One region of the Pseudoduganella sp. R-31 genome, then DNA from elsewhere that is predicted to be linked to it. Evidence: predicted binding sites of a transcription regulator. Region 1 holds the regulator's gene; each other region holds the start of a gene.
The links. The regulator NrdR, encoded in region 1, represses ribonucleotide reductase genes. The targets are predictions, from matches to a motif close to CACNANATNTNGTG.
Positions count from the first base shown of each region.

Region 2: a site for NrdR is predicted at 1,827-1,840, ahead of ACN9MY_RS26050 (ribonucleoside triphosphate reductase). Genes of this name have one in related genera too.
Region 3: a site for NrdR is predicted at 1,363-1,376, ahead of ACN9MY_RS27655 (ribonucleoside-diphosphate reductase subunit alpha). Genes of this name have one in related genera too.

Region 1 is NZ_CP183986.1:2,612,133-2,615,405, forward strand. It holds gene ACN9MY_RS11925 (SDR family NAD(P)-dependent oxidoreductase) at 1-65, opposite strand, end outside; ZMP/ZTP riboswitch at 300-410, shown strand; gene glyA (serine hydroxymethyltransferase) at 492-1,736, shown strand; gene nrdR (transcriptional regulator NrdR) at 1,815-2,288, shown strand; gene pilV (type IV pilus modification protein PilV) at 2,349-2,972, shown strand; gene ACN9MY_RS11945 (PilW family protein) at 2,969-3,273, shown strand, end outside.
Region 2 is NZ_CP183986.1:5,712,805-5,716,077, forward strand. It holds gene nrdD (anaerobic ribonucleoside-triphosphate reductase) at 1-84, opposite strand, end outside; gene ACN9MY_RS26050 (ribonucleoside triphosphate reductase) at 95-1,816, opposite strand; gene ACN9MY_RS26055 (low molecular weight protein tyrosine phosphatase family protein) at 1,954-2,277, shown strand; gene ACN9MY_RS26060 (hypothetical protein) at 2,291-2,527, shown strand; gene ACN9MY_RS26065 (CHASE domain-containing protein) at 2,545-3,273, opposite strand, start outside.
Region 3 is NZ_CP183986.1:6,073,412-6,076,684, forward strand. It holds gene ACN9MY_RS27655 (ribonucleoside-diphosphate reductase subunit alpha) at 1-1,329, opposite strand, end outside; gene ACN9MY_RS27660 (sigma-54-dependent transcriptional regulator) at 1,667-3,187, opposite strand; gene ACN9MY_RS27665 (ATP-binding protein) at 3,184-3,273, opposite strand, start outside.

The DNA.
Region 1 (3,273 bases):
TTCACGAAAACACGCGCCATCGCGGCGCCAAAACCAGCGGTTGCGCCGGTAACTAACACGATCATGGTCGAACTCCCAATGTTAACTTGGGGGATTCTAACGCCAAACCGGTAAGGCGGGTCAGACCCGCAGGGTCAGACCCCTGTGCGCCGAAGCCCCACGCCGTAGAGCAGAGGGTGCCTGACCCTGCGGGTCAGGCACCGGTTTACCGGTTTTAGGCCGAATAACCCCCGAAATCCGCCGAATCCGGCCAAACGATTGCCGGATCTGGCCACTTAATCTACAATCTTGGCTCCATTACTGTCTCACGTAACTGGCGAAAAACTAGCTGGCGCTTGCGCTGCTGGTGAGAGGTGGGCAACCACCGGGGAACGTGAGATCTCAAACAGCCGTTCGCCTGGGCAGCCACGATGGAAACCTGCGTTTCGGCTGCCCTGTCACTTTTTGGCTCCCGATTCGATCCAATCTGCCTTAAAAACTGGAGTAATTTCATGTTCGCAAAAGATCACACCCTCGCCAACGTTGACGCGGAGCTGTTTGCCGCTATCCAGAACGAGAACAAGCGCCAGCACGACCACATCGAGCTGATCGCTTCTGAGAACTACACCTCGCCAGCCGTAATGGAAGCCCAGGGCTCGCAGCTCACCAATAAATACGCCGAAGGCTATCCTGGCAAGCGCTACTACGGTGGCTGCGAGTACGTGGACGTCGTCGAGCAACTGGCAATCGACCGCGTGAAGCAGCTGTTCGGCGCCGAAGCAGCCAACGTGCAGCCTAACTCCGGTTCCCAGGCTAACCAGGGCGTGTTCTTCGCTGTCCTGAAACCAGGCGACACCATCATGGGCATGTCGCTGGCGGAAGGCGGCCACCTGACCCACGGCATGGCGCTGAACATGTCCGGCAAATGGTTCAACGTCGTTTCCTACGGCCTGACCGCTGAAGAAGACATCGACTACGACGCAATGGAAGCCCTGGCCAAGGAACACAAGCCTAAGCTGATCATCGCCGGCGCGTCCGCCTTCTCCAAGAAGATCGACTTCGAGCGCTTCGCCAAAGTCGCCAAGGCCGTTGGCGCCTACTTCATGGTCGACATGGCCCACTACGCCGGCCTGATCGCCGCTGGCCTGTATCCGAACCCGGTTCCGCACGCCGACTTCGTGACCTCCACCACCCACAAGTCCCTGCGCGGCCCACGTGGCGGCATCATCCTGATGAAAGCCGAACACGAAAAGATCATCAACTCCGCGATCTTCCCTGGCATCCAGGGCGGCCCGCTGATGCACGTGATCGCCGGCAAGGCAGTGGCCTTCAAGGAAGCCCTGTCCCCTGAATTCAAGGCCTACCAGCAGCAAGTGGTGAAGAACGCCGACGTGCTGGCCAAGACCCTGATCAAGCGCGGCCTGCGCATCGTTTCCGGCGGCACCGAGTCGCACGTGTTCCTGGTCGACCTGCGCGCTAAGAACCTGACCGGCAAGGAAGCGGAAGCGATCCTGGGCCAGGCGCACATGACCTGCAACAAGAACGGCATCCCGAACGACCCGCAGAAGCCATTCGTGACTTCGGGCATCCGCCTGGGTTCGCCAGCCTTCACCACCCGCGGTTTCAAGGAAGCCGAAGCGGAAGAAGTGGGCAACCTGATCGCCGACGTGCTGGATAACCCGCACGATGCAGCAACCATCGAGCGCGTGAAAGCCGCTGTGAAGGTGCTGGCTGACAAATTCCCTGTTTACGCCTAAGCAAGCGGTTGGTACTATCGAGGCGCCGGATCGTAAGGTCCGGCGCTTTTTCATTCAATAATAAGAGACGCTCAATCCATGAAATGCCCGTTCTGCCAGCACGATGATATCCAGGTCCTCGACACCCGCGTGTCGGAGGAAGGGGACGCCATCAAGCGGCGCCGGCGCTGCGTGAACTGCGACAAGCGCTTCACCACCTGGGAGCGGATCGAACTGACCATGCCTTATGTGGTCAAGAAGAACGGCAGCCGCACCGAGTATTCGGCCGACAAGCTGCGCGCCAGCCTGATGCTGGCCTTGCGCAAGCGCCCTGTTGCCGCCGAGTCCGTTGACAAGGCGGTTTCCTCGATCGAAGAAAAGCTGCTGACCAGCGGCCAGCGTGAAGTCGATTCGGTCTTCGTCGGCGAACTCGTCATGGCCGAGCTCAAGCGCCTGGACAAAGTGGCGTATATCCGCTTCGCATCCGTCTACAAGAACTTCGAAGACCTGGCCGAATTCCAGGACGCGATCGAAGAAGTTGGTGACGGTCAAGAGCTCTCTCCCAAGGCTTGATATTTCTCAAACCCGCGAGTCCTCTGCTGACTAATTTGATCAGCAGGGGAGGGCTGTGCCATGCATCGTCCATTTGCTGGGTTCACCATGGTGGAAGTGTTGGTTGCCGTGCTGCTGCTCGCCGTCGGCCTGGTCGGCGCGCTGGCGATGCAGGCCCACGCCATGCGCACTCGACAGGAGTCGAGCCTGCAGACCGAAGCCCTGCAGGCTGCCGCCACGCTTGCTGACCACATCCGCGCGAACGCCGCGCAGTCCTCCGCTTACCTGGGATTCGAATTCGACGCCAGCGATGCCAGCGGCGTTTCCGGCGCACCGGCTTCCTGTGCCGGCGCGCCCTGCGATTCCGGCGCCATGGCGCGGCAAGAGCTGGAAGAGTTCCGCCGTCACCTTGCGGCTGTGCTGCCGCAAGCCCGCGCCGTCATCTGCCGCGACGCCGACACGGCGCCGGGCGGCCAGTTGCAATGGCCATGCTCCGGTGGCGCCGATGCGCCCGTCGTCATCAAGATAGGCTGGCGCTTCCGGCGGCCAGATGGGGCTGCTGCCGGTTTGGCCACCGTTCCAGGCGTTGCTTTGCCCATCGCGCTGGCCGATCCGCCACCCTTGCCCGGCCCACCGCCAGCGGCGCCCGCCCAGCCGGCTCCAAACGATCCGGTTGATCCGCCAGCCGCAGGAGACATGCAATGACAGCACGCCAGCATGGCCTGGCCATGGCCGAAGTCCTCGTCGCGATGGCGCTCAGCCTGTTGGTAGCGTTGGCGGCCGCCTCCCTCCTGCACGCGTCCGATAGCGACTTCCTGCATAACGGCGCCAATACCCGCATTGACGATAGTGGCCGCTTCGCACTGGCAATCATCGGCCAATCCCTGCGGCAGGCGGGCTATCCCGGCGAGCCAGGCGCGGAGGTCGCCGCCGCGCCAACGTCGCCCATGGCCATCGAAGGCCGCGACGCCGCAAGTGTGGCAACCAACGCCGACGGCCTCGGCCC
Region 2 (3,273 bases), 3.1 Mb from region 1:
CCCCATTACACGCGTCCAGATTTCGCAAGGCTGGCGCTCTGCGTCGGTGAGGGCGATTTCCTGGTTTGGCTGCTTGGCGGTCATGCCTATCTCCTTAGTCAAGTGAAAGTTCGCGCGTCTTGCGCGCAAGGATGTCCTCATCGCATTTCGGACAGAATTCGTGCTTGCCGCTCAAGTAGCCGTGTTTCGGACAGATCGAGAACGTCGGCGTCACCGTGATGTACGGCAGGCGGAAGTGCGTCAGTGCGCGCTGCACCAGGCGGCGGCAGGCATCGGCGCTGGATACCTGCTCGGTCATGTACAGGTGCAGCACGGTGCCGCCTGTGTATTTCCGTTGCAGCTCGTCCTGCCGCTCCAGCGCTTCGAACGGGTCATCGGTGAAGCCCACCGGGAGCTGCGAAGAGTTGGTGTAGTAAGGCATTTCCGGCGTGCCTGCCTGCAGGATCGACGGCATGCGGGCACGGTCCTCCTTGGCAAAGCGGTAGGTTGTGCCTTCGGCCGGCGTAGCCTCGAGGTTGTACATATGCCCTGTCTCTTCCTGGAACTCCAGCATGCGGGCGCGGATGTGATCGAGCAGGCGTATCGCCAGCGCGGCCCCGGCTTCGGTGGTGATGTCTTCCGTGTCGCCGCTGAAGTTGCGCAGCATTTCGTTCATGCCATTCACGCCAAGCGTGGAGAAATGGTTGCGCAGCGTGCCGAGGTAACGCTTGGTATAGGGGAACAGGCCGCCATCCATCAGGCGCTGGATCACCTGGCGCTTGATCTCCAGACTGGTCTTGCCCAGTTCAAGCAGTTCGTCCACGCGTGCAAACAGCGCCGCCTCGTCGCCTGCATACAGGTAGCCAAGGCGGGCGCAGTTCAACGTGACCACGCCCAGCGAGCCGGTTTGTTCGGCCGAGCCAAACAGGCCGTTGCCCCGCTTGAGCAGTTCGCGCAGGTCGAGTTGCAGGCGGCAGCACATGGAGCGGATCATGTTCGGCTTGAGTTCCGAGTTCACGAAGTTCTGGAAGTAAGGCAAGCCATAGCGGGCAGTCATTTCGAATAGCAGGTCGGCATTCGGGCTGTGCCAGTCGAAGTCCGGCGTGATGTTGTAGGTCGGGATCGGGAAGGTGAAGGCGCGGCCTTTGGCGTCGCCGCGCATCATCACTTCGATGTAGGCGCGGTTGATCATGTCCATCTCGGCCTGCAGGTCGCCGTAGGTAAACGGCATCTCTTCGCCGGCGATCACCGGCACCTGCTCCTGCAAGTCTTCCGGACAGGTCCAGTCGAAAGTGAGGTTGGTGAAAGGCGTTTGCGTGCCCCAGCGCGAGGGGACGTTCAGGTTGTAGACCAGTTCCTGCATGGTCTGCAGTACCTGTTCATAGCCCAGCCTATCCTTGCGGACGTAGGGCGCCATATAGGTGTCGAAGGAGCTGAAAGCCTGTGCACCGGCCCATTCGTTCTGCAAGGTGCCAAGGAAGTTCACGATCTGGCCGGCGGCGCTGGAGAGGTGCTTCGGCGGCGCCGATTCCACCTTTCCCGGCACACCGTTCAGGCCTTCGTTCAGCAGCGTGCGCAATGACCAGCCGGCGCAATACCCGGCCAGCATGTCGAGGTCATGGATGTGGATATCGGCATTGCGATGCGCTTCGCCGACCGTGCGCGGGTAGACGTGGTCGAGCCAGTAGTTGGCGACCATCTTGCCGGAAATGTTGAGGATCATGCCGCCCAGCGAATAGCCCTGGTTGGCATTGGCGTTCACCCGCCAGTCGAGCTGCTGGAGGTATTCATTGATCGAGGACTCCACGTCCACGGTAGTCTTGCGGGCAGGGTTCATTATTCTCTTTAACTACATGTTGTGCTGAGATGGATATTACACACTAAATGTAGTGAACAACGACTTGACGGCACAGACTTTTGATTTCCTTGATCTGGTTTAAATTTGATAAGATTCGTGCAAATTTCGCCTATACCATGAAACGAGCACTCTTCATCTGCACGCAAAATCGCTTGCGCAGCCCGACAGCGGAGCATGTATTCGCGAGCTGGCCCGATGTGGAGACCGATTCCGCAGGCCTGGGCAATGACGCCGACGTCCCCCTGTCGAGCGAGCAGATCGCGTGGGCCAACATCATCTTCGTGATGGAGAAGACTCACCGCAACCGCCTCTCCCGCGATTTCAGGGCGCACCTGAACGGGAAGCGCGTGATTTGCCTCGACATTCCTGACGACTACGAATACATGCAGGCCGAACTGGTTCGGCTCCTCGAAGCCAAAGCCGGCAAGTTCCTGCGCTGATCCTGGAATGACGATGCCTACCAAAAGCGTTGATGACTACGAGATTGAGTACACCGGCGAACTGCTTGAAGGCACGGAGCAATGGGGCGCCTACGTCTCCATCTTCGCCCCTTCCGCGAACCCGATGCATATGACCCATATCTATCCGAAGCGACGCGTGTCGGCAGACCAGACCTTTCTGGACCAGCATGCCGCCGAAGGCGAAGCGGAGCGTGCTGCATTGAAAATCCTGGAAGGCTTGCGCACCTGACTTCTGGCTTTGCCCGACTACTGCGCGTGAAGCAGGTCGGTTTCCGCCAGTTCCTCCTTCGCGGGAACCTGGCGCGGCAAGGTCATGATCACGGTAGTGCCTTTTCCAGGCTCGGATTCAACGTGGATGGTCCCGCGCAAGACACCGGTAACGAGGTTGTAGACGATGTTCATGCCGAGCCCTGACCCGCCCTGCCCCATCTTGGTGGTGAAGAAGGGATCGTACACCTGGCGCAGCGTGCGCGCACTCATGCCATTGCCGTCATCGGCAAAGCGCAGTTCGACATTATCCTCGTCCATCTCGACGGCACTGATGGTGATATGCCCGGACTCCCGTCCCTCGAAGGCATGCATGATGGCGTTCTGGATCAGGTTGCTCAGCACCTGGCCCACGCTGCCGGGGTAGGACATGAAGTTGAGCGTCTCCGGCATCCACACCTTCACTTCGCAGTTGGCACGGCGCAGCTGGGCGGAATAAGTCGCCAGCGTGTCGTGCACCACGCCATGCAGGTTGAACGAACGCCGTTTGTCGGAGGTCTGGTCGACCGCCACCTGCTTGAAGGAGTGGATCAGGTCAGCCGCCCGCGTCAGGGAGTTGGTGATGATCGAGCACGCCATGCGCGCATCCTTCAGATGCGTATCGAGGGCCGAGCGCTTGATGCCGCCCTCGGAGAGCTGGCGCTCGAACTCCTTGCACATGTCACTCAATGCCGTCGCGGTCAGCAGGCTGTTGCCGATCGGCGTATT
Region 3 (3,273 bases), 3.3 Mb from region 1:
GCCCTGGTTCACTGCCACGGCGGTGTCGTTCACCACTTTCAGGAACGGCACCACGCCTTGCGACTTGCCGTTGGTGCCCTTGATGTGGGCGCCCAGTGCACGCACCGGGGTCCAGTCGTTGCCCAGGCCGCCGGCGAACTTGGCCAGCAGTGCGTTTTCCTTGATGGCGTCGTAGATGCCTTCCAGGTCGTCGGACACGGTGGTCAGGTAGCAGGAGGACAGCTGCGAACGCTGGGTGCCGGAGTTGAACAGGGTCGGGGTCGACGACATGAAGTCGAAGGTCGACAGCAGGTTGTAGAACTCGATGGCGCGCGCTTCGCGGTCGGTTTCGTTCAGGGCCAGGCCCATGGCGACGCGCATGTAGAAGGCCTGCGGCATTTCGATGCGCACATCGCGCACGTGCAGGAAGTAGCGGTCGTACAGGGTTTGCAGGCCGATGTAGCCGAACTGCAGGTCGCGGTCGGCCACCAGGGCCTTGGCCAGCTTGGCCAGGTCGAACTTGCCCAGTTCTTCGTTCAGCAGTTCAGCGGCGATGCCCTTGGCGATGTACTGCGGGAAGTATTCGATGTAGGCGGCAGCGGCGCCGGCTTGCGGAACTTCCTTGCCGAACACTTCCTTGCGGATGGTGTGCAGCAGGATGCGGGCGGTCACCTGGGAGTAGGCCGGGTCCTTTTCCATCAGCGCGCGGGCAGCCAGGATGGCGGACTTGTGCAGTTCTTCGACCGGCACGCCGTCGTACAGGTTCTTCACGGTTTCGGCCAGGATGGCGTCGGCATCGACGTGCTTTTCCAGGCCCTTGCAGGCGGCGCCGATCAGGTCGCGCACTTCCTGCATCACCAGCGGACGGGATACGCCGTTCTCGGTGACGTTGATCTGCGGCTCAGCGGTCGCGGTGGCGCCGGCTGCCTCTTTCTTCAGGCGGCGTTCTTCCATGTGCTTGGCGCGGTACAGCACGTAGGAGCGTGCCACGTCGTGTTCGCCGGAGCGCATCAGGGCCAGTTCAACCTGGTCTTGCACGTCTTCGATATGGAAGGTGCCGCCGGCTGGCTGGCGGCGCATCAGGGCGCTCACCACGTTCTTGGTCAATTCTTCCACCAGTTCGCGGATGCGGGCGGAAGCCGCACCCTGGCCGCCGTTTACTGCCAGGAAGGCCTTGGTCATTGCCACGGCGATCTTGGATGGCTCGAAAGCGACCACGGCGCCGTTGCGGCGGATGATGCGGTAGTCGGCCATTTGGCTAGCGGAAACAGCGACGCCGCCAGCGGTTTCGCCAGCGGAAACAGGCACTTGAGGCGCCTGAGTGGTGGAAATATCTTGAGTAGATTGCATTTATGCTCCGCGTATTCAGTATTTGTTAATGGCCACTATATCTAGTGGACCATCGAATTCTGTCCACTAATTGTAGTGACGTGATTCGGATCGTACAAGGTGAAATTTTTTCGTTTAGACCACGTTTTCTTATTGACTTTTGATATCCCCCATCGCTACAGGCGATCGGCGGTGAGCGAGCACTAACACAGCTTTTTGCGTGCTGATTTAATAAGCAATGTTGCGGCGCAGCACACGGTTGTGCGTTGGCGAAAACGCTACATCAATCAAGGGGATTTTCGCGGCGGACCGGGATTATAGACCAATCGGGCGGCGGGCGCCCCGCCGCCGCGAACTGCTAGCCTGGGTCCTGGATGTTCAGCTTCTGCATCTGGTAGCGAAGCTGGCGGTAGCTGATGCCCAGCAGCTGGGCGGCCTGGGTGCGGTTGTAGTTGGCCTGGGCCAGGACACGCGTGATGATGTCGCGCTCGACCGCTTCCAGGTAGGCCGGCAGGCTGCTTGCCTGGACATTGAACGCCGGCAGCTGCGGCATGGCCGGCGCGCCGCCTGCTGCGGCCGCCCCTGCAGGGGCTTCGGCCGGCAAGCTTGCCACCGGCGCTGGCGTGGCGGCCGGGCTGGCCGGCTGGGCGGCAGCCTGGCTGGGCTCCGGGCTGGCAGGAGCGGCTGGCGCGGCCACGGGCGCAGGGCTTGGCACTGGCGCCGGCAGCGAACCGCCTTTCAGCGCCAGGTCTTCCGCCGAGATCACGCCATCATTGGAAAATGCCAGCGCGCGTTCCAGGATATTCTCCAGCTCCCGCACATTGCCCGGGAAGGAGTAGCCTTTCAAGACGTCCAGCACGCCGGGCGCCAGCACCACCTTTTGCTCAAAGCTCCCCAGCCGCGCCAGGATGGCTTCGACCAGTTCGTCCAGGTCGTCAAGCCGCTCGCGCAAGGGCGCCAGGCGCAGTTCGATCACGTTCAGGCGATAGAACAAGTCCTGCCGGAACAGGCCGTCCTCCACCAGCTTTTCCAGATTCTTGTGGGTGGCTGAAATGATGCGCACGTCGACCGGCTCCTCGGCCGTGGCGCCGATCTTGCGCACGCGCCGTTCCTGGATCGCGCGCAGCAGCTTGACCTGCATGGCCAGCGGCAGGTCGGCCACCTCGTCCAGCATCAGGGTACCGCCGTTGGCAGCCTGGAAGAAGCCGTCGCGCTCGTCGGAAGCGCCGGTGAACGCGCCCTTGCGGTAGCCGAAGAACTCGGCCTCCATCAGGGCTTCCGGGATGGCGCCGCAGTTGACGGCGATGAACGGCTTGTCCGCGCGCGAGCTCTGGGCGTGGATTTCGCGCGCCGCCAGCTCCTTGCCGCTGCCCGACTCGCCACTGATGGCAATCGGCGCCATCGAGCGCGCCAGCCGGGCAATCTGGGCGCGCAGGGCCTGGATCGCAGCCGAACTGCCGCGCAGCCTGCCTTGCGCCTGTCCGCGCGCCCGGGCGGCAGCCGGGGCGCTGTCGCTCAGCTTCAACGCCGACTGCACCAGCACGCGCAACTGCTCCAGCTGCACCGGCTTGCTCACATAGTCAAAGGCGCCCGCCTTCAGCGCCACCACGGCATTTTCGGCACTGCCGAAGGCCGTCACGACTGCAATCGGGATATTCTTGCCGCTGGCCGCCACCTCGCGCACCAGGTCCAGCCCAAGGCCGTCGGGCAAGCGCATGTCGGTCAGCACCAGTTGGAAGTCTTTTTCGGCAAACAGCTGGCGTGCTTGCTGAAGTGTTTCGGTGCTGTCCACGTCCAGCCCCATCTTCAGCAGGGTAATTTCCAGTAGTTCGCGCAGGTCGGCTTCATCGTCGACGACCAGGACACGTGGAGAAGTCATGTGTTTTTCGCAAATGTAATCACAAAACGGCCGCTCGATTTGCGCGCACCGCCCTCTGTCACGCTGGCTTCGAAGCGGTGTTCGTA